2 linked regions of the Pigmentiphaga aceris genome follow. Each later gene encodes a partner of the first gene's protein in a complex. Links are inferred from orthologs where the notes say so. Each region holds a gene or a part of one and is shown in the gene's direction. Other genes may lie near its edges. The genes, in order: accB and accD.

The links.
Region 2: the proteins of accB (region 1) and accD are in contact, whole or in part, in a solved structure (PDB 8UXZ), measured with the Escherichia coli proteins. The link is inferred for Pigmentiphaga aceris from one-to-one orthologs.

The regions. Positions count from the first base shown.
Region 1 is NZ_CP043046.1:930,978-940,155, forward strand. Bases 42-2,934 are described here. They hold accB (acetyl-CoA carboxylase biotin carboxyl carrier protein), read left to right. Parts: upstream 42-1,206; coding sequence 1,207-1,662; downstream 1,663-2,934. Other genes in these bases: FXN63_RS03825 (TlpA family protein disulfide reductase), read left to right, coding at 42-559; aroQ (type II 3-dehydroquinate dehydratase), read left to right, coding at 690-1,124; accC (acetyl-CoA carboxylase biotin carboxylase subunit), read left to right, coding at 1,775-2,934. Also shown: FXN63_RS03820 (UDP-N-acetylmuramate--alanine ligase), read left to right, coding at 1-41; more of FXN63_RS03825, read left to right, coding at 38-41; more of accC, read left to right, coding at 2,935-3,124; prmA (50S ribosomal protein L11 methyltransferase), read left to right, coding at 3,128-4,045; FXN63_RS03850 (zinc-ribbon and DUF3426 domain-containing protein), read left to right, coding at 4,097-6,001; FXN63_RS03855 (carbohydrate kinase family protein), read left to right, coding at 6,011-6,967; FXN63_RS03860 (outer membrane lipoprotein), read left to right, coding at 7,104-7,610; FXN63_RS03865 (YggT family protein), read right to left, coding at 7,889-8,446; FXN63_RS03870 (histone H1), read right to left, coding at 8,681-9,178. UniProt on the Escherichia coli protein: This protein is a component of the acetyl coenzyme A carboxylase complex; first, biotin carboxylase catalyzes the carboxylation of the carrier protein and then the transcarboxylase transfers the carboxyl group to form malonyl-CoA.
Region 2 is NZ_CP043046.1:3,415,565-3,424,836, reverse strand. What follows is about bases 5,802-8,788. They hold accD (acetyl-CoA carboxylase, carboxyltransferase subunit beta), read left to right. Parts: upstream 5,802-6,850; coding sequence 6,851-7,726; downstream 7,727-8,788. Other genes in these bases: moaA (GTP 3',8-cyclase MoaA), read right to left, coding at 8,404-8,788; mobA (molybdenum cofactor guanylyltransferase MobA), read right to left, coding at 7,782-8,399; trpA (tryptophan synthase subunit alpha), read left to right, coding at 5,946-6,854; trpB (tryptophan synthase subunit beta), read left to right, coding at 5,802-5,932. Outside these bases: FXN63_RS14840 (sensor histidine kinase), read right to left, coding at 1-79; FXN63_RS14835 (response regulator transcription factor), read left to right, coding at 214-894; FXN63_RS14830 (motility hub landmark protein FimV), read left to right, coding at 979-2,985; tRNA pseudouridine(38-40) synthase TruA, read left to right, coding at 2,994-3,800; FXN63_RS14820 (phosphoribosylanthranilate isomerase), read left to right, coding at 3,877-4,536; more of trpB, read left to right, coding at 4,733-5,801; more of moaA, read right to left, coding at 8,789-9,272.

The DNA.
Region 1 (9,178 bases):
CGGCAACCGAAGTGGCCGCGAATCAGAAAGGTGAGGAATGAAGCGACGCAGTCTGCTGATCTACGGGGCAACCGGTCTGGCGGCCGCAGGTGCGGGCGGCCTGATTGCGTGGCGACGTCAGGGCGGCGGTGGAGACCCCGCCGTGCGCCTGATGTTCGATCAGACCATGGCAGCCCCTGACGGCACGCCGGCGTCGATGGCAACCTGGCGCGGCAAGGTAATGGTGGTGAATTTCTGGGCGACCTGGTGTCCGCCCTGCGTGGACGAGATGCCTGACCTGGATCGTTTGCAGACCCAGTTCGGCACACGCGCCCAGATTGTCGGCATCGGCATCGATTCCGCCAAGAACATCAACGAATTCACAAAAAAAGTGCCGGTGTCGTATCCTCTGCTGGTGGCGGGGGTAACTGGCTCGGAATTGTCTCGTGAATTGGGCAACACCACGGGCGGACTGCCGTTTACCGTGCTGATCGACGCCAATGGACGAGTAATCGAGCGTATTTCCGGCCGGATCAAACCGGAAGCGATCTTGGCTTCGGTGAACGCCGTCACAGCTTGACGCAGCCTCGATCAGCGCGGCCTTCCGGAATCTGGGAAAATGGCGCGCTTTTCGACTTTTTTGTGTAACCGATAGACAACGTGCCGCGTTCTGCGTGAAAATCGCGGCCTTCGGCACTCGACCTGCAAGTATGGCTACACGCATCCTGGTTCTGCACGGCCCCAATCTCAATCTGCTCGGCACGCGCGAGCCCGCCATCTATGGCGCGCTCACTTTGGCCGACATTGAAGCCAGATTGGTCGAGCAAGCCCAGGCACGCGGCGCGACCCTGACCTCCTTCCAAAGCAATCATGAAGGGGTGCTGGTCGATCGTATCCAGCAGGCCCGCCTCGATGGCACTGAGTTCATCGTCATCAATCCTGCTGCGTTCACCCATACGAGCGTGGCAATTCGCGATGCATTCGCCGCAGTGGCGTTGCCCTTCATCGAAGTGCACCTGTCCAACGTACACAAGCGCGAGCCATTCCGGCACCACTCCTATTTGTCTGACCTGGCGGTCGGCGTGATTGCCGGACTGGGCGCCGACGGCTATGAAGCCGCGGTGCGTTTTGCGCTCGACCATTGAATTTGAATGTTGCTGGTGTGGCTTCGTGGCGCTATAAGCGGATGCGTGGCCCTGCCCAACGGTTTTTTTTGGGAATAAACCCATGGATCTCAGAAAGCTCAAGACCCTGATCGACCTCGTGGCCGAATCGGGCATCGCCGAACTGGAAATCACGGAAGGCGAAGGTAAGGTCCGTATCGTCAAGTTCCCGCAAGGTGGACAAGTCGGTGGTGTCGGCGCTGCTACGGCTGCACCGCTGCCCGTGGCACCCGTTGCCGAAGTCGCACCGGTTGCTGCTGCACCCGTCGCGCCTGCTGCCGTTCAAGGCCACGTCGTGAAGTCGCCGATGGTCGGTACCTTCTACCGCGCCCCGAACCCGGGCTCGCCGGCCTTCATCGAAGTCGGCCAGTCGGTCAAGGAAGGCGATCCGCTTTGCATCATTGAAGCGATGAAGCTGCTGAACGAGATCGAAGCCGACAAATCCGGCACGATCAAGGAAATCCTGGTCGAAAACGGCCAGCCGGTAGAGTACGGTCAGCCGTTGTTCGTGATCGGCTAAGACGCCAATACCGATTCCCATGGTCCGGGCAGGAGACACGCTCCCGCAGCCAGACGCCGATCCGGCGTCGCTCGGCGAAGCTGTGCCTGCGCCACCTTCAGGAAAGCCATTCATGTTCGAAAAGATCCTGATTGCCAATCGGGGCGAGATCGCGCTGCGTATTCAGCGCGCTTGCCGCGAGATGGGCATCAAGACCGTTGTCGTCTACTCCGAAGCCGACCGCGACGCCAAGTACGTCCGACTCGCTGACGAGGCGGTGTGTATCGGCCCCGCGCCTTCGCGCGACAGCTACCTCAATGTCCCCGCGATCATCTCGGCCGCTGAAGTCACCGATGCCGAGGCAATCCACCCCGGTTACGGTTTCCTGTCCGAGAACGCCGACTTTGCCGAACGTGTCGAGAAAAGCGGCTTCGTCTTCATCGGCCCGCGCCCGGAAACCATTCGCCTGATGGGCGACAAGGTCAGCGCCAAGCAGGCAATGATTGCCGCTGGTGTGCCGGTGGTGCCAGGTTCCGAAGGCGCGTTGCCGGAAGATCCGAAAGAAATCGTGCAGATTGCACGTCAGGTTGGCTATCCGGTCATCATCAAGGCAGCAGGCGGCGGCGGTGGCCGTGGCATGCGCGTGGTGCACACCGAAGCTGCACTGCTGAACGCCGTCACCATGACGCGCTCAGAGGCCGGGGCGGCGTTCAACAACCCCGAGGTCTACATGGAGAAGTTCCTCGAGAACCCTCGCCATGTGGAAATCCAGGTGTTGGCCGACGGCCTGCGCAGCGCCGTCTGGCTGGGCGAGCGCGATTGCTCGATGCAGCGTCGCCACCAGAAGATCATCGAAGAAGCACCGGCACCGCACATTCCGCGTCGCCTGATCGACCGTATCGGCGATCGTTGCGCGGAAGCCTGCCGCAAGATGGGTTATCGCGGCGCGGGTACCTTCGAATTCCTGTATGAAAACGGCGAGTTCTATTTCATTGAAATGAACACCCGCATTCAGGTTGAACACCCGGTCACCGAAGCCATCACTGGCATCGACCTGGTGCAGGAACAGATCCGTGTAGCCGCTGGCGAGAAATTCCGTCTGCGTCAGCGCGACATCCAGTTCAAGGGTCATGCGATCGAATGCCGGATCAACGCAGAAGATGCGTTCCGCTTCACGCCCAGCCCTGGCCGCATCACTAACTGGCATGTGCCGGGTGGTCCTGGCGTGCGTGTCGATTCGCACGTCTACAACGGCTACTTCGTGCCGCCGAATTACGACTCGATGATCGCCAAGATCATCACTTACGGCGACACCCGCGAGCAGGCCCTGGCCCGCATGCGCATCGCCTTGTCGGAAATGGTGGTGGAAGGCATTTCGACCAACGTGCCGCTGCATCGCGAGCTGATGGTCGACGCGCGTTTCGTTGAAGGCGGTACCACCATCCACTATCTTGAGCATCGTCTTGCTCAACGTCCGGCGTAAATCGTGCGCGAACTGGTTCTAGATTGTCCTGAAGCGCTCGCTGAGTCGCTATCCGATGCCTTGCTCGACGCCGGCGCGCTGTCGGTGTCGGTGGAAGACGCCGACGAAGGTACCCAGGCCGAACAGCCCTTGTTCGGTGAACCCGGCCTGGAGCCTGACGTGCAGGCGTGGTCACGCAATCGTGTGGTTGCGCTGATCGCCGACGGCGACGACCCGGCACAGCTGATGGATCAGGCCAGCGGCGCGTTGAGCCTTGACGCAGCGCCCGCCTGGACGCTGCGTGAGGTGCCGGACGCCGACTGGGTGCGCTTGACCCAGTCTCAGTTCGAACCCATTGCGGTAGACGGCCGGATCTGGATCGTGCCCACCTGGCACGATGTGCCGGGTGAAGCCCGCGTTGCCTCGCCTGCGGGCGTGGATGGCGTGGTGATCCGGCTTGATCCGGGCCTGGCCTTCGGTACCGGCAGCCATCCCACGACGCACCTGTGCCTGTCGTGGCTGGCCAGCAACCTGCAGGCCGGCCAGCGCGTGCTGGACTACGGTTGCGGGTCCGGCATTCTGGCGATTGCCGCGCGCAAGCTGGGCGCAGGTCCCACGGTAGGTATCGACATCGATCCGCAGGCCGTTCAGTCGGCGCATGACAATGCGCAGGCCAACGATGTGGAAATCGATGCTGGCTTGCCCGACACGCATGCCGGATGGCGTGCCGATGTCGTGGTGGCCAATATTCTGTCCAACCCTTTGAAGGTGTTGGCACCGATGTTGTGCGAACGTGTGCTGCCGGGTGGCCACTTGGTCTTGTCCGGCGTGCTCGAACGTCAGGCCGAAGAGGTCGCGGCCGTGTATGCAACGTGGTTGAATATCAGCGTCTGGCAAGCTCGCGACGGCTGGGTCTGCCTGCACGGGCAACGCCCCGCATAAGTGGTGCGGCCGACCGGCCGCACCACGTTTCTTTACAGAGTCCAGGTGACCATGGCTCTTGCTACCCGGTGTCCGCAGTGCGGCACCGCATTCCGTCTTGTTGCCGACCAGCTCCGCCTGCATGACGGGCTGGTGCGCTGTGGCGCGTGTTCGGCAATCTTCGACGGTCGGCAAAATCAGTTCGAAGTCGATCCGATGGCCTTGCCGGCCAGTGGCAGCACGCCCATCGTGCCGCCACCGATCGAACCGATGACCCCGACGTTTGTCGACGCGCCGCCGCCGACACCGATCGTGCCGCCGATTCCCGAACGTTTGCCGGAACCCGATCCCGAGCCTGTACCAGCGGCCCCGGTCGCTGAACCGGCCGCATCGCCCTCGCCGGAAACGCTGAGCGAACCGGTGGACCCGGCCTTGCTCGGACCGTCTACGCGCCTGGTCTTGCCGCAGACGCCACCCGCGTCAGAACCGCCCGCGCCTGCCGATACTGCACCGCCGAAGCCGGTTGTGGATACACCCGTCAAGTCGTCCAAGGATGGTTTGTCAGGGGCGTCGGCAGTTGGGGCTGCGTCTTCGGCCCTTGGTGGCGTGCCGAGCGCAGGCCCGGGTGCCGTGCCCGATGTGGCATCACCCAAGCCCGCGCCTGTCAACCCGCCGTTGGCAGACAGCAAACCCGCAGAAAGCAAACCCGCAGCGCCCGCGTCGTCCCCGACAGGCACGGTGCCGCCTGCGCCCGTCGCGCCCAAGCCGCCTGAGCCTCGGCCGAGCTTCCGTCCCTCACTGGCCCAGCCCGTGCGGCCGATTCCTGCGCGCTCTGCCGCTGCTGCGCCAGCACCTGCCCCCGCATCGAGCGCCGCGCGCGACCTTCCAGACGTGAAGGCTGACGATGCATCCGCCCACGGTGTCGGCGCACGCGAACCCAGTTTGCACGAACCGATTCCGCTTGCACCCAGTGGCGATGCGAACCTGTTGCATGCTCCGCAATCCTTCGGTGCACGCGATGTGCCAGAGGGTGTGGACCAGCGTCGCGAGCCGCGTTTTGTCGACAGCAGTGACACCTTGAATCCGGCCGCTGCGCCGGCTGTGATGCGCTCGCCCAGAGCCGCCGAATCGGGGCAGCCAACCGGTGCATCCAACGTGCGCGCCAGCATCATCGACAACGGATTGCCGGCTCCTCGTCTGCGTACCCGCGCCGATGGCAGCATTCCCGATCTGCAGGCCCGCCTGCGTGCCGATGCCGAAGCGGAAACCGCTGAGGACATGGCGGTGCCAGAATTGCGCCGCGAATCCGCCGACCCGACCGCCCCGGTGACGTCCGACGCCGATCGTGATGCGCCTGCCGAACCGATCTACGCCTGGGACCCGGCAACCGAGGATACCGCCGAGCTGGCGGCACCCCTCGTGGTCGATGCGCCCCCGCGTGGCCTGCTGGAAGAGCCTGCCGAAGCACCCACCCCCCGGCGCGTATGGCCTTGGGTCGTGGGCGTGCTGATGGCGGCGCTGGTGCTGGGGGCTCAGGCGATCTGGGTGTGGCGTGACGAGATCGCCACCGATCTGCCGATCACGCGCCCGGTGCTGACATCGCTGTGCGGGGCGCTGGGCTGTACCGTCGGTTATCCGCGCCACCCTGAATTGCTGTCGATCGAATCGTCGGCGCTCGAACCCTGGCACAGCGATACCAATGCTGCCACCGAGCCGGGCGCGGCCAACCGATTGGCCTTGCGCGTGGTGCTGCGCAACCGGCATTCGCTGCCCCAGCCCTGGCCGTCCATCGAACTGACGCTGACCGATCTGAGCGATGCAGCAGTGGTGCGCCGTGTGCTGTCACCGTCTGACTACCTTCCCGCCGATACCGTTTCCAAGCCCATGCCGGCGCGCAGCGAGCGCAGCTTGCGGGTTCCCGTGGACCCACCTGCCGAGCCGGTGTCCGGTTATCGCTTGTCCGTATTCTTCCCTTAAGGCTTTTCCATGTCTGCACCGGTAATCATCTGCGGCTCCATCGCTTTCGACTCGATCATGGTGTTCGAAGGCCAATTCCAGGAACACATTCTTCCTGAGCAGGTGCACAAGCTGAGCGTGTCGTTCCTGGTGCCGACCATGCGCAAGGAATTCGGTGGCTGCGCCGGCAACATCGCCTACAACCTCAAGTTGCTGGGCGGTCAGCCGATTCCGGTGGCTACGGTCGGCCAGGACGGCCTGGACTACCAGACGCGCCTGAAAGACCTGGGCATCGACACCCGCTGGGTGAAGGTGGCATCGGAGTCGTACACAGCCCAGTGTTTCATCACCACCGATCTGTCGGATAACCAGATCACCGCCTTCCACCCGGGCGCAATGGCCTTGTCTGCTGCCAACGACCTGCGCGACGCGCCGGGCGAGTGGGCAATCGTCGCCCCCGATGCCAAGGATGCGATGTTCGCGCACGCAGAACGCCTGCATGCGCGTGGTGTGCCCTTCATCTTCGATCTGGGTCAGGCCATGCCGCTGTTCGATGGTGAAGACCTGACCCGCATGCTGAAGATGGCACGTGCACTCACGGTCAACGACTACGAGGCATCGGTCGTGGTGCAACGCACGGGTCGCAGCCTGGCCGAACTGTCGCAGTCGCTGGACGCCGTGGTGGTCACGCATGGTGAAGAAGGTGCCACGGTGATCGTGAAGGGCGTGGAAACCACGGTTGCGCCCGTGGCCGCAGCGCAAGTGGTCGATCCGACTGGTTGCGGCGATGCACATCGTGCCGGCCTGCTGTTCGGTCTGATCTCGGGCTGGAACTGGGTTGACGCGTGCAGCCTGGGCAATCTGATGGGCTCGATCAAGATCGCCGAACGCGGTCCGCAGAACCACGCGCCTAGCCGCGAAGACATCGCGGGCCAGCTCAAGGCCGCCTATGGCCTGAGCCTGCCTGAAGCCGCTATCGCAGGCTGAAAAGCCAGCTGAAACATTCGGGCACGGTTCTCCATATTGCTGGAGAACCTGTTCGGAACAAAAGCGTCTAAATTATTTGGCATCAAGCCATGTCCTTGCTGCGCGCCACGCGTAGCGGGGTTTTCAGGACCAGATCATGACGATAGCTCGCATTTCCTCTTCTGCCTCGGGCGCTGCAACGCGTGCGCGCCGTTGGCTGGCGATCGGCGCTGCGGTGTCGGCGCTTGCGATCACAGCCGGCTGCGCGACCGGCAACAGCTCGAATTCCGGCTACTCGCGTAGCCAGGCACAGCGTGAACAGACCGTGCGTATTGCCACCGTTGAATCGGTGCGTGAAGTCACCATCGACGGCGGCCAGACTGGTGTGGGTACCGGTGCCGGTGCGATTGTTGGCGGCGTGGCCGGCAGCACCATGGGCGGTGGCCGCGGCCAGATTCTGACGACGGTGCTGGGTGCCGTGGTTGGCGGTATTGCCGGTCAGGCGGTTGAAGGCAGCGCCTCCAAGCGCCGTGGCCTGGAGATCACCGTGGAATATGCCAACGGTGACCTTCGTGCGATTACCCAAGATGCTGATGAGACCTTCCGTCCTGGCGATCGCGTGCGCGTGATGTCCGGTGGCGGCGTGACGCGCGTAACACACTGATTGGTGTCATGGGCTGATCGTCACGGATCAGCACCATGCCGGTCTTGGCTGATCTGAAGGCTAGCGACCGGCACAGACGATGAATCTTCGTTCGGTCCTTGTCAGATGCTGATCATGTCTTGATTTCAGCTTCGCCAGCCGCAGTCCAGGCAATAAAAAAGCGGTGCGTGATTGGATCACGCACCGCTTTTTTTGTTCTGCATTTCTTGGTTCTGCATGCGCACGAGCCGATCAGCCGATCGCGCCCGTACCCACGCCTTCCTCCATCCTTGCAGCGCTTACCACCCGAACCAGGTGGCGCTGAGTCGTGCCACGACCATCAGCAGCACCTGCACGATGACAAACAGCAGCAGCGGGGCCATGTCGAAGCCGCCCAGACGCGGCGTAACGCGACGCAGGGGGTTCAGGAAGGGGGCAGTCAGCTGGTACAGCAGCGGCATGGCTGGTGCGCTTGGATTGACCCAGGACAGCACGGCCATGATCAGCGTCATCCACAACAGCAGATTCAGCGCCCACTTCAGCACGGTCAGCAGCGCAATCGCAAAGCCCATCGGGAACAGCATCAGCGGGTTGCCGCCAATGACTGCCAAGGTCAGCACCAGGAACACCAGTGCCACCAGCCAGGCCGCGACGATCGACGCCCAGTCGATGCCACCCGCGCCTGGAATGACACGGCGCAGAGGTTTGACGATCCAGTCGGTTGCCTGAAACACGCCGCGAGCAACCGGATTGCCGGGCGCAAGGCGCACGTTCTGCATCCAGGCGCGCAACAACAGCACGGCACCAAACAGCGTGAAGAAGATGTCGATCAAAAAACGCGCGATGTCACTGAACATCCAAACTCCAAGAAGGCCGCGCGCTGCGGCCAGGCAAGCGATAGCGCGATTGTCGCACGCGCTTTATCGGCCGCGCCAATGAAAAAGCCCCCCGCCAGGACAGGTCCTGGTGGAGGGCTTTGCACCCATGCGCGCTGCGCATGGGTTACGGCTGCGGCATACACCGCATCCGTGTTCCCGCATCGATCAAAGTACGACGGGCAACATGCGCGAACGCGTATTGCCCAGCCGAACTCAGGGACGGCTGCCCGTCGGGAACGGCCATGCTGCGGCCGGGTTCAGTGCGGTCTTGGCACCGGGTGCGGCAGCGGTCGACGGCGGCGTTGCCGGAGCCGGCGCGGCCTTCTTCGGTGCAGCCTTGCGGGCCGGAGCCTTCTTGGCCGGTGCTTCCGGTGCGGCGGCCGGAGCTGCCTTGGCCGGTGCTGCGGTGGCTTCGGCCGGAGCCTGGGTCACGACAGTTGCCTTCTTGCCTGCCGGAGCCTTCTTGGCAGCGGGGGCCTTCTTGGCTGCAGGAGCGGCCTTTGCCGGTGCTGCTTTCTTGGCGGCCGGAGCTGCCTTGGTCGACGCTGCCTTGGCCGGAGCCTTGGCGGGCGTTGCCTTCTTGGCAGCGGCGGTGGTCTTGGCAGGCGTTGCCTTCTTGGCGGCCGGAGCTGCCTTGGCGGGTGCGGCCTTCTTCGCCGGTGCTGCCTTCTTGGCAACAGCCTTCACTGCAACCTTCTTGGCGGGCGCGGC
Region 2 (9,272 bases), 2.5 Mb from region 1 along the record:
CAATGATTGGCGCTGCGCTTATTCCGCCTGCAAGCAGGCAGAAGAATACGGCGGCGAGTACGCGCAGTGAAAGCGGCATGGGTGGGCGGGGGGCAGCGATACATCAAGGGTAAAGCATTTTCCCATCCATGCACACAATGTCAGAATTCGTCAGTCCGCTACGCAACGCGTCCCGTAGCATCGAAAAGCGATTTCTCAGCCGCAGGATATCCCATGGCCCATTTATTATTGTTGGAAGACGAAGCAGAGCTGCGTGAGGAATTGGTCGATTTTCTAGTCGCTCAGGGCCATGTCGTCAGCGAGGCGGGAAATATTCAGGCGTTTCAGAACCGTATTGCCGATCCACGCACGCCCGTCGATATTGCCATCATCGACCGTGGCCTGCCCGACGGCGATGGCCTGGACCTGGTGGCGTCGTTGCGCCGGCAGCGCGCAGACATCGGCTTGGTCATGTTTACGGCGCGCACGACCAGTCACGACAAGGTGCTGGGTTTCAGTCTGGGTGCCGACCATTACCTGACCAAACCGGTTCGGCTCGATGAGCTTGCCGCCGTGGTCAATGCCTTGCAACGCCGCCTGCCTGCCCCGAGCAGCTGGCGTCTGCGAATCGGTGCGCATCGCCTGACGCTTCCCAGCGGTATCGATGTCGCCCTGACCAGCCTGGAATTCGTATTTCTGAAAACCCTGGCCGAAGGGCAGGGGCAGCCAGTGTCGCGCAAGCGCATCGTTGCGGCATTCGGCGATGATTATCTGACCTATGACCAACGTCGCCTGGACTCGATGGTTCGACGTCTGCGTCAGAAAGTCATGCATGAAACCTCAGTTGTGCTGCCTGTCAATACCTATCACGGCGTGGGTTACGGTTTCACTGCAGAGCTGACAATCGAGCCCTGAGGCGCGCCAGGCTTACGTCTTCGCTTGCTCAGCTATGAGCCCGATGTTATGTTCGGCCGATTAGAAGAAATACGGGGAAGCGGCGTGCTTCGCGATTCATTTGGGTTGGACCGGGCCGAGACCACGGCGTCGGAGCGGGTGCGCAAAGCTGCACTGGTGGTATTGGCAGCGGGTGGGATATTGACGGCTTCGGCCGGCCAGGCGGCAAGCCTGGGACGATTGACGGTGTTGTCGGGCTCGGGGGAGCCGCTACGCGCCCAGATCGAAGTGACTGCGGTGCAGCCTGGCGAGGCCGAGTCCTTGCGTGCTGCGCTTGCGCCTGCCGAGATCTATCGTCAGACCCAACTCGATCATCCTGATTTCCTGTCCTCGGTGCGTGTCGCGCTGGCGGACTTGCCCGACGGCCGCAAGGTGGTCCGGGTCAGCTCCGATGCGCCCATCGAGGCACGTGTCGTTGACCTGCTGGTCGACTTGAACTGGGCAAGCGGCCGGTTCATTCGACAGTATTCCTTCTTCGTCGATCCCCCGGCACCGCTGCGCGGCGCGACCACCACGTCCGAGATTCGTGTGGCGCGCGGCGATACGCTCAGCGGTGTTGCGCAACGCATCGGTTATACCGGTGCCAGCCTTGAACAGATTCTGGTGGCCTTGCAACAGGCCAATCCGTCGGCCTTCGACAGTGGCAATGTGAACCGCTTGCGCGCCGGGTCCACCTTGCGTGTCCCCGATGCAGAAACCGTTCGCAGCATCGACCAGGCTGCCGCACGCCGCAACCTGGCCACCCAGCAAGCCGAATTCGAACGCCTGCGTGCCGGACGTAGCGGCGCGACCGCGCGTCGTGGCGGCACTGCGGCCACGCCGCAACAGGCATCGGGCACGATCTCTGCCACGACCTCCGACAAGGCTGCCCCGGCCCCTGATGAGCGTGATCGTCTGCGCCTGTCTGCCGCCGGCCCGGCTGCTGCCGGCACGGGCGGAAGTGGCAACAACGTGCGCGCGGCGCAAGACGTCGCAGATCGGTCTGCGGAAGAACTCGCGTCCAAGGACAAGGCGCTGCAAGAGGCACAATCGCGCGTCACGGAACTTGAGCGCAATGTTGCAGATATGCAGCGTTTGCTGACCGTGCAAAGCGCAGCCTTGGCGGAAGCCGAAGCCCGTGCAAGTGCGGCATCGGCCGCGGCCTTGGCTGCCCCTGCCGGTCCGGCAGTGACAGCGCCCGCTGCACCGGCACCCGCCGCCCCGGTTGCTGCACAAACAGTCGCGCCAGTTGCGCCTGGTGAGACGCCTGTCGGTGATGGCACGGCCAAGCCCGAGACCACCACGCCTGCAGCCGATGCCAATGCATCGGAATCTGGTCTGCAAGCCTTTGCCACGCCCCAACGCATTGGCATCGCGCTGGTGACGGTGCTGTTCCTGTTGCTGCTGGCCTTGCTGATCGCACGCCGTCGACGTGAAAAGCGTCTGAGCGCGCTGGCTGCTGGTGCCGCATTGGCAACCTCGGCAGCTGCGCCGGCGTGGGCTGAACCGGCAGCACCGGTACGTGCGACGGAAGTCGATGAAGAAGAATTGGCTGCGCATGCCGAGGAAGTCGCGCCGCCGGTTCGCCCGGTCGACTTCGGCTTCAACCTCGACCTGGACAAGCCCGTGCCGGCCGAGGCGGTTGCGCGTAATGCCGCTGTTGAGCCCGATGAAGATGACGAGCCGCCGCGCTTGTTGAAGAGCTCGGCCGACGTGCCCGAACTCGTGGTACCCGAGCCGGCACCGGTTGCGCCGCTTGTACCACCGGCTGTGCCGCCAGTTGTGCCGTCGGCACCCATCACGCCGCCGCGCGCAGAGCCGGCAATCGAGTGGCCGCAGACTGAACCCGAGCCTGCCCGTCCGGCAACCGCTGCGTTCGCGCCGTTGGTCACGCCCGACCCCGCCGTCGGCGTGGACCTGACGGAAGACAATGCGTCCAAGCTGGAGCTGGCCGACGCCTATCTTGAAATCGGCGACAAGGAAGGTGCCCGCGAGCTGCTCGAAGACGTCATCAAGGGCGGCACCGCTGCCCAACAGGAACGTGCTCGCGAGACCCTGGCGTCGTTGCGGTAACACGGTAGATGAGTGATGTGGTTCAGCCCAGGATCGCGCTGGGCGTAAGTTACGACGGAAGCGCCTGGCAGGGCTGGCAGAAGCAGCCCCACGGCCTGACGGTGCAGGACACGCTGGAAGCCGCGCTCGCCCGCTTTGCCGGGCAGCCGGTGCCCACCGTATGTGCGGGGCGCACCGACACCGGTGTGCACGCCGCCATGCAGGTGATTCATCTGGATGCCCCCGTATTGCGTGCCGACACGGCCTGGGTGCGCGGCGTGAACGCGCATCTGCCACCCAGCATTGCCATTCGCTGGGCGCGAGAAGTATCCCCCGATTTCCATGCACGCTTTTCAGCGCGTGCGCGCTCCTACGTCTACCTGCTGTTGGAAGATCAGGTGCGCTCGCCCTTGTGGGCGGGCAAGGCGGGATGGAGTTTCTATCCGCTTGACGTTGAAGCCATGCAGCAGGCAGCAGGGTATTTGCTGGGCGAGCACGACTTCAGCAGTTTCCGCGCGTCGCAGTGCCAGGCCAAGTCGCCCGTGCGCACCTTGCACCGCCTGGACATCACGCGTCGCGGGCGCTTTGTGGTGTTCTCTTTCACCGCCAACGCGTTCTTGCATCACATGGTGCGCAACTTTGTGGGTGCCTTGACCTACGTTGGTCGCGGTCGTGAATCTGTCCAATGGATGGCAGACGTGCTGGCAGCCCGTGATCGGCGCAAGGGGGCACCTACCTTTGCACCCGACGGCCTGTATCTGACTGGGGTGGATTACCCCGCCGAGTTCGACTTGCCGCTGCATGATGCCAGCGATGAGATCCGGTTCGGAGTCTGAACCGCCGTATGCATGATCGGAGGTGGTGTGCGGCGATCAACGGCGTGTACACCGCTCTCCACGTTATCATCCTGTCATGACCCGAACCCGTATCAAGATCTGCGGCCTGACCCGCGAAGAAGACATCGACGCTGTTGTCGAGGCTGGTGCCGATGCAATCGGCATGGTGTTTTACCCGCCCAGCCCACGTGCACTCAGCGTTGCGCGCGCGGCCGAGTTGCGTAAACGCATTCCGCCGTTTGTCGATCTGGTGGCCTTGTTCGTCAACGCCAGCAAGGAAGAAATCGACGCAGTACGCGGTGAGGTCGGGCCGGAGTTGCTGCAATTCCATGGCGATGAGTTGGAAGAAGACTGCGCACGCTATGGCCACCGGTACCTGCGGGCCTTCCGAGTTGGTGGTCCGGGCCTCGATACTGCCGCAGGTTTGTTAGAATCATGCGAAGCTTATGGCTCCGCCGCCGGTTGGCTGTTCGACAGCCACTCAGACGGATACGGCGGTAGCGGGAGAACATTCGATTGGTCACTGGTCAGCAGCGCAAGCGCTCGTCCGGTCGTTTTGTCTGGTGGGTTGCATGCCTCAAATGTGGCGCAAGCGATCCAGGCGATACGTCCGGCGGCGGTCGACGTCAGTAGCGGCGTGGAATCTGCCCGCGGCATCAAGTCCGCGGAACGGATACGCGAGTTCGTGACTGAAGTCAGGCTGGCCGACGACAAGCTGCGCCAGGCGCAGACGTGATGGCAGGGCTGGCGGTCGCCACAGGCTGACCGCGCCACGCGCCAACGGTGTTTGACCACCTGGGGACATGCCCCAAAAAGTGGACCACCCAAGGCGCGATTGCCGGGTCTTCGGACTTGCAGGACGTTCGGCAGTGTGCCGATGCCTGCGGTCCCCAAGACACCTTCGAATCCCCCATTTTCGAGTCTTCAATTCCATGAGCACTTACGACTTTCCGGATACGCGCGGTCACTTTGGTCCCTATGGTGGCGTCTTCGTTGCCGAGACCTTGATGCAGGCCATCGATGAACTGCGCGAGACCTACGCCAAGTATCAGCACGACCCCGATTTCGTCGCTGAATACAACTACGAGCTCAAGCACTTCGTGGGCCGCCCCAGCCCCGTCTACCACGCCAAGCGCTGGTCCGAAAAGCTGGGCGGTGCGCAGATCTGGTTGAAGCGTGAAGACCTGAATCACACCGGTGCGCACAAGGTCAATAACTGCATCGGCCAGGCATTGCTGGCAAAACGCATGGGCAAGCGCCGCGTGATCGCGGAAACCGGTGCCGGCCAGCACGGCGTGGCCACGGCCACGGTCGCGGCGCGCTACGGCATGGAATGCGTGGTCTACATGGGCAGCGAAGACGTGCGTCGTCAAGCCGCCAACGTGTATCGCATGAAGCTGCTGGGTGCCACTGTGGTGCCGGTTGAATCGGGTTCGCGCACGCTGAAAGACGCCTTGAACGAAGCCATGCGTGACTGGGTCACCAACGTGGAATCGACCTTCTACATCATCGGCACCGTGGCAGGCCCGCATCCGTATCCGATGATGGTCCGCGACTTCCAGACGGTCATTGGCAACGAGTGCATCGAACAGATGCCTGAAGCTGCCGGCCGTCAGCCCGATGCGATAATCGCAGCGGTGGGTGGTGGCTCGAACGCGATGGGCATCTTCCACCCCTACATCCCCTTCGATGCCGTCAAGCTGATCGGCGTGGAAGCGGCTGGCGACGGTCTGGATACCGGTCGTCACTCGGCGTCCCTGACGCTGGGTCGTGCAGGTGTCTTGCATGGCAACCGTACCTACGTGCTGCAAGACGAAGACGGCCAAGTGATCGAGACCCATTCGGTGTCTGCGGGTCTGGACTATCCCGGCGTCGGCCCCGAGCACGCATGGTTGAAGGACAGCGCGCGCGCTGAGTACGTCACGGTGACCGACGAAGAAGCGCTGGCCGCTTTCCATGATTGCTGCCGCCTTGAAGGCATCATTCCGGCGCTTGAGTCCTCGCACGCCATTGCGCACGCTGTGCGTCTGGCACCCACCATGTCGCCGGACCAGATTCTGCTGGTCAATCTGTCCGGCCGTGGCGACAAGGACATGCATACCGTCGGCGAACGTTCCGGCATCACTTTCTAAGGAGATGTCGATCATGACCGCGACTTCGTTCTCATCTGCTTCTGCCTCGTCTGCCAAGTCCACCCGCATTGCCGACGCTTTCGCGCGTCGCGCGGAAAAGGGCACGCCGGCCTTGGTTCCCTACATCACTACGGGTGACCCGTCGCCCGAAAGCACCGTGCCGGTGATGCACGCACTGGTCGAGGCCGGCGCGGACATCATCGAACTCGGTGTTCCGTTCTCCGACCCGATGGCCGATGGCCCGGTGATTCAGCGCGCCAGCGAACGTGCCGTGGCGCGCAAAGTGGGTCTGCGCAAGGTCTTGGACCTGGTGCGTGAATTCCGCCAGACCGATACGCAAACGCCGGTGGTCTTGATGGGGTACGCCAACCCCATCGAGCGCATGGGTCAGGAAGCCTTTGTGCGCCAGGCAGTCGATGCTGGCGTCGATGGAGTGCTGGTGGTTGATTACCCGCCGGAAGAGTCGGTGGAATTCGGCGCGCTGCTCGATCAGCACGGTTTGGCGCCGATTTTCCTGCTCGCACCCACTTCCACTGAGGCCCGCATCAAGTCCGTCGGTGAAGTGGCGCGAGGCTACGTGTATTACGTCTCGCTCAAGGGCGTGACGGGGGCCGGCAACCTGGACACGACTGAAGTTGCCCGCCGTCTTGACGACATTCGTCAACATATCTCTTTGCCGGTTGGCGTGGGCTTTGGCATCCGTGATGCTGCCAGTGCCCAGGCTGTCGGCAGCACTGCTGATGCGGTGGTAATTGGCACGCGCCTCATCCAGGAAATTGAAACCGCCGTGAAAGATGCGCCGGAAGCCGACTGGCCGGCGCTTGCTTCGCGCGCAGCGGGCGCGTGGTTGCGTACAATCCGCCACGCGCTCGATGCGTTGCCGCCGCGCAGCGCACCCAATGAAACAAGGAAATCCGCATGAGCTGGATCGATAAGCTGCTTCCCCCACGGATCAAGACCTCCGACAGTGCCGCACGCCGGGTACCCGAAGGCCTGTGGGTCAAATGCCCGTCCTGCGAGACCGTGCTGTATAGCGACGACCTCGCCAAGAACCTTCAGGTCTGCCCGAAGTGCGACCACCACATGCGCATTGGCGCGCGCGAGCGCATCGATTCCTTGCTGGACGCCGAAGGCCGCTACGAGATCGGCGTGGGCACGCTGCCGATCGACAGCCTGAAGTTCAGGGACTCGAAAAAGTACCCGGACCGTCTGCAAGATGCCATGGCGCAAACCGGTGAGACCGATGCCCTGGTCGCCATGGGCGGCTCGATTCTGGCCATTCCTGTGGTGGTTGCCTGCTTTGAATTCGAATTCATGGGCGGCTCCATGGGCTCGGTGGTGGGCGAGCGCTTTGCGCGTGGTGCCCAGCAGGCGCTGGATCAGAAAGTACCCTTCATCTGCGTGACGGCTTCGGGCGGCGCGCGTATGCAGGAAGGCTTGCTGTCGCTGATGCAAATGGCCAAGACCAACGCCATGCTGACTCGTCTGGCGGCCAACAAGCTGCCTTTCATCAGCGTGTTGACCGATCCGACCATGGGTGGTGTGTCGGCCAGCTTCGCCTTCATGGGCGACGTGGTGATCGTTGAGCCGAAGGCCTTGGTCGGCTTTGCCGGCCCACGTGTGATCGAGCAGACCGTGCGCGAAAAGTTGCCGGAAGGCTTCCAGCGCGCCGAGTTCCTGCTGGAAAAGGGTGCTATCGACATGATCGTCGACCGTCGCAAGATGCGTGAGGAAATTGCGCACCTGCTGGCGATCTTGACGAATCAGCCGGCGGAAGTGATTTCGGCTGTTTGATCTCAGGCAGTCGGTAGGGAAGAGGGGGTTGGACTTTCAAAGGTCCAGCCCCTTTTTATTTCTGAGCCGAACTCAGCGCGGCGAGTTCTTCGTGTGTGTTCACGTTGATGAACGCGTCTTTGCCGTCGCTGAAGTCTGCGTAGGCATGTGGCAGGTCGGCATACCAGCCATCGGCCCGCCTGCGCCCGGTGGCAATGTAGGCGCGCAGTGCGGGCAGGCTGTCTATGTGGATCAACGCAAAGACTGGGTGCACGCGGTCGCCGTGGTGGGCAATGGCGACGTGGCATTGCTGGTTGGCAGCCGCCGTTGCCAGTCGCTCGATCAGGTTGGCAGGCAGGCAAGGCGCGTCGCAGGGAACCGTTGCCAGCCAGGGCAGGGCGGGGGCTTGTGATGCGAGGGCTGTCAATGCGGCTTCAATGCCCGCCAGCGGGCCAGGGTAGTCGGCAATGTTGTCTGGCAGCACCTGGCTGCTCCACGCGCGGTATTGGTCGTGATGGCGGTTGGCGCTGATCAGCACCGTGGCCACCTGGGCGGCCAGTCGTTCATGCACATGGGCAACCAAAGGGCGGCCATGCAAGTCCTGCAAGCCCTTGTCCACGCCACCCATGCGCGAGCCTTGTCCACCCGCCAGAATCAGGCCCGCAATATCGTGGGTAGGGATCGGTGAACGCACGTGCTCAACCGCCGATATAACTCATCTCGATCTTGTTGGCGCGCTGGGTGTCGGCGCTGCGGCGCTCTGAGTAGTTGTCATTGCGTTGCTGCCAGATGCCCGCCATGGCGGTAGCCAAGGTCGTGTCATCTGCGCCGTTGCGCAACAAGGTCTTCAGGTCATAGCCCTGATCTGCGAACAGGCACAGGTAGAGCTTGCCGTCGGTTGACAGCCGTGCGCGCGTACAGGTGCCGCAGAAAGCCTGCGTCACGCTTGAAATGACGCCGATTTCACCGCTGCCGTCGGTGTAGCGCCAGCGTTCGGCAACCTCGCCTGAATAGGCAGCTGCAACCGGCACCAGTGGCGCAATCTCACTCAACTGTTCGATCAGCGTGCGCGAAGGCACCACTTCATTCAGGTTCCAGCCGTTGGATGCGCCAACGTCCATATATTCGATGAAGCGAAGAATGTGGCCGCTGCCCCGGAAATACCGGGCCATCGGCAAGACCTGGTCGTCATTGACGCCACGTTTGACGACCATGTTCACCTTGACGGGCCCCAGACCCGCCTCCGCAGCGGCATCAATGCCGCGCAGAACTTCCGAGACCGGAAAGTCCACATCGTTCATCGCCCGGAACACCTTGTCGTCCAAGGCATCCAGGCTGACCGTGACCCGATTCAGGCCAGCGGCCGCCAAGCCGCGTGCTTTGCGGGCCAGCAAGGATGCGTTGGTAGTCAGTGTCAGGTCCAGGGGCTTGCCTGCAGGTGTGCGGATCTTGGCAAGCAATTCGATCAGAGATTCCACCTGACGGCGCAACAGTGGCTCGCCACCCGTCAGGCGCAGCTTTTCCGTGCCGTGCTGCGCGAACACCGTGGACAGCCGGGCAATTTCCT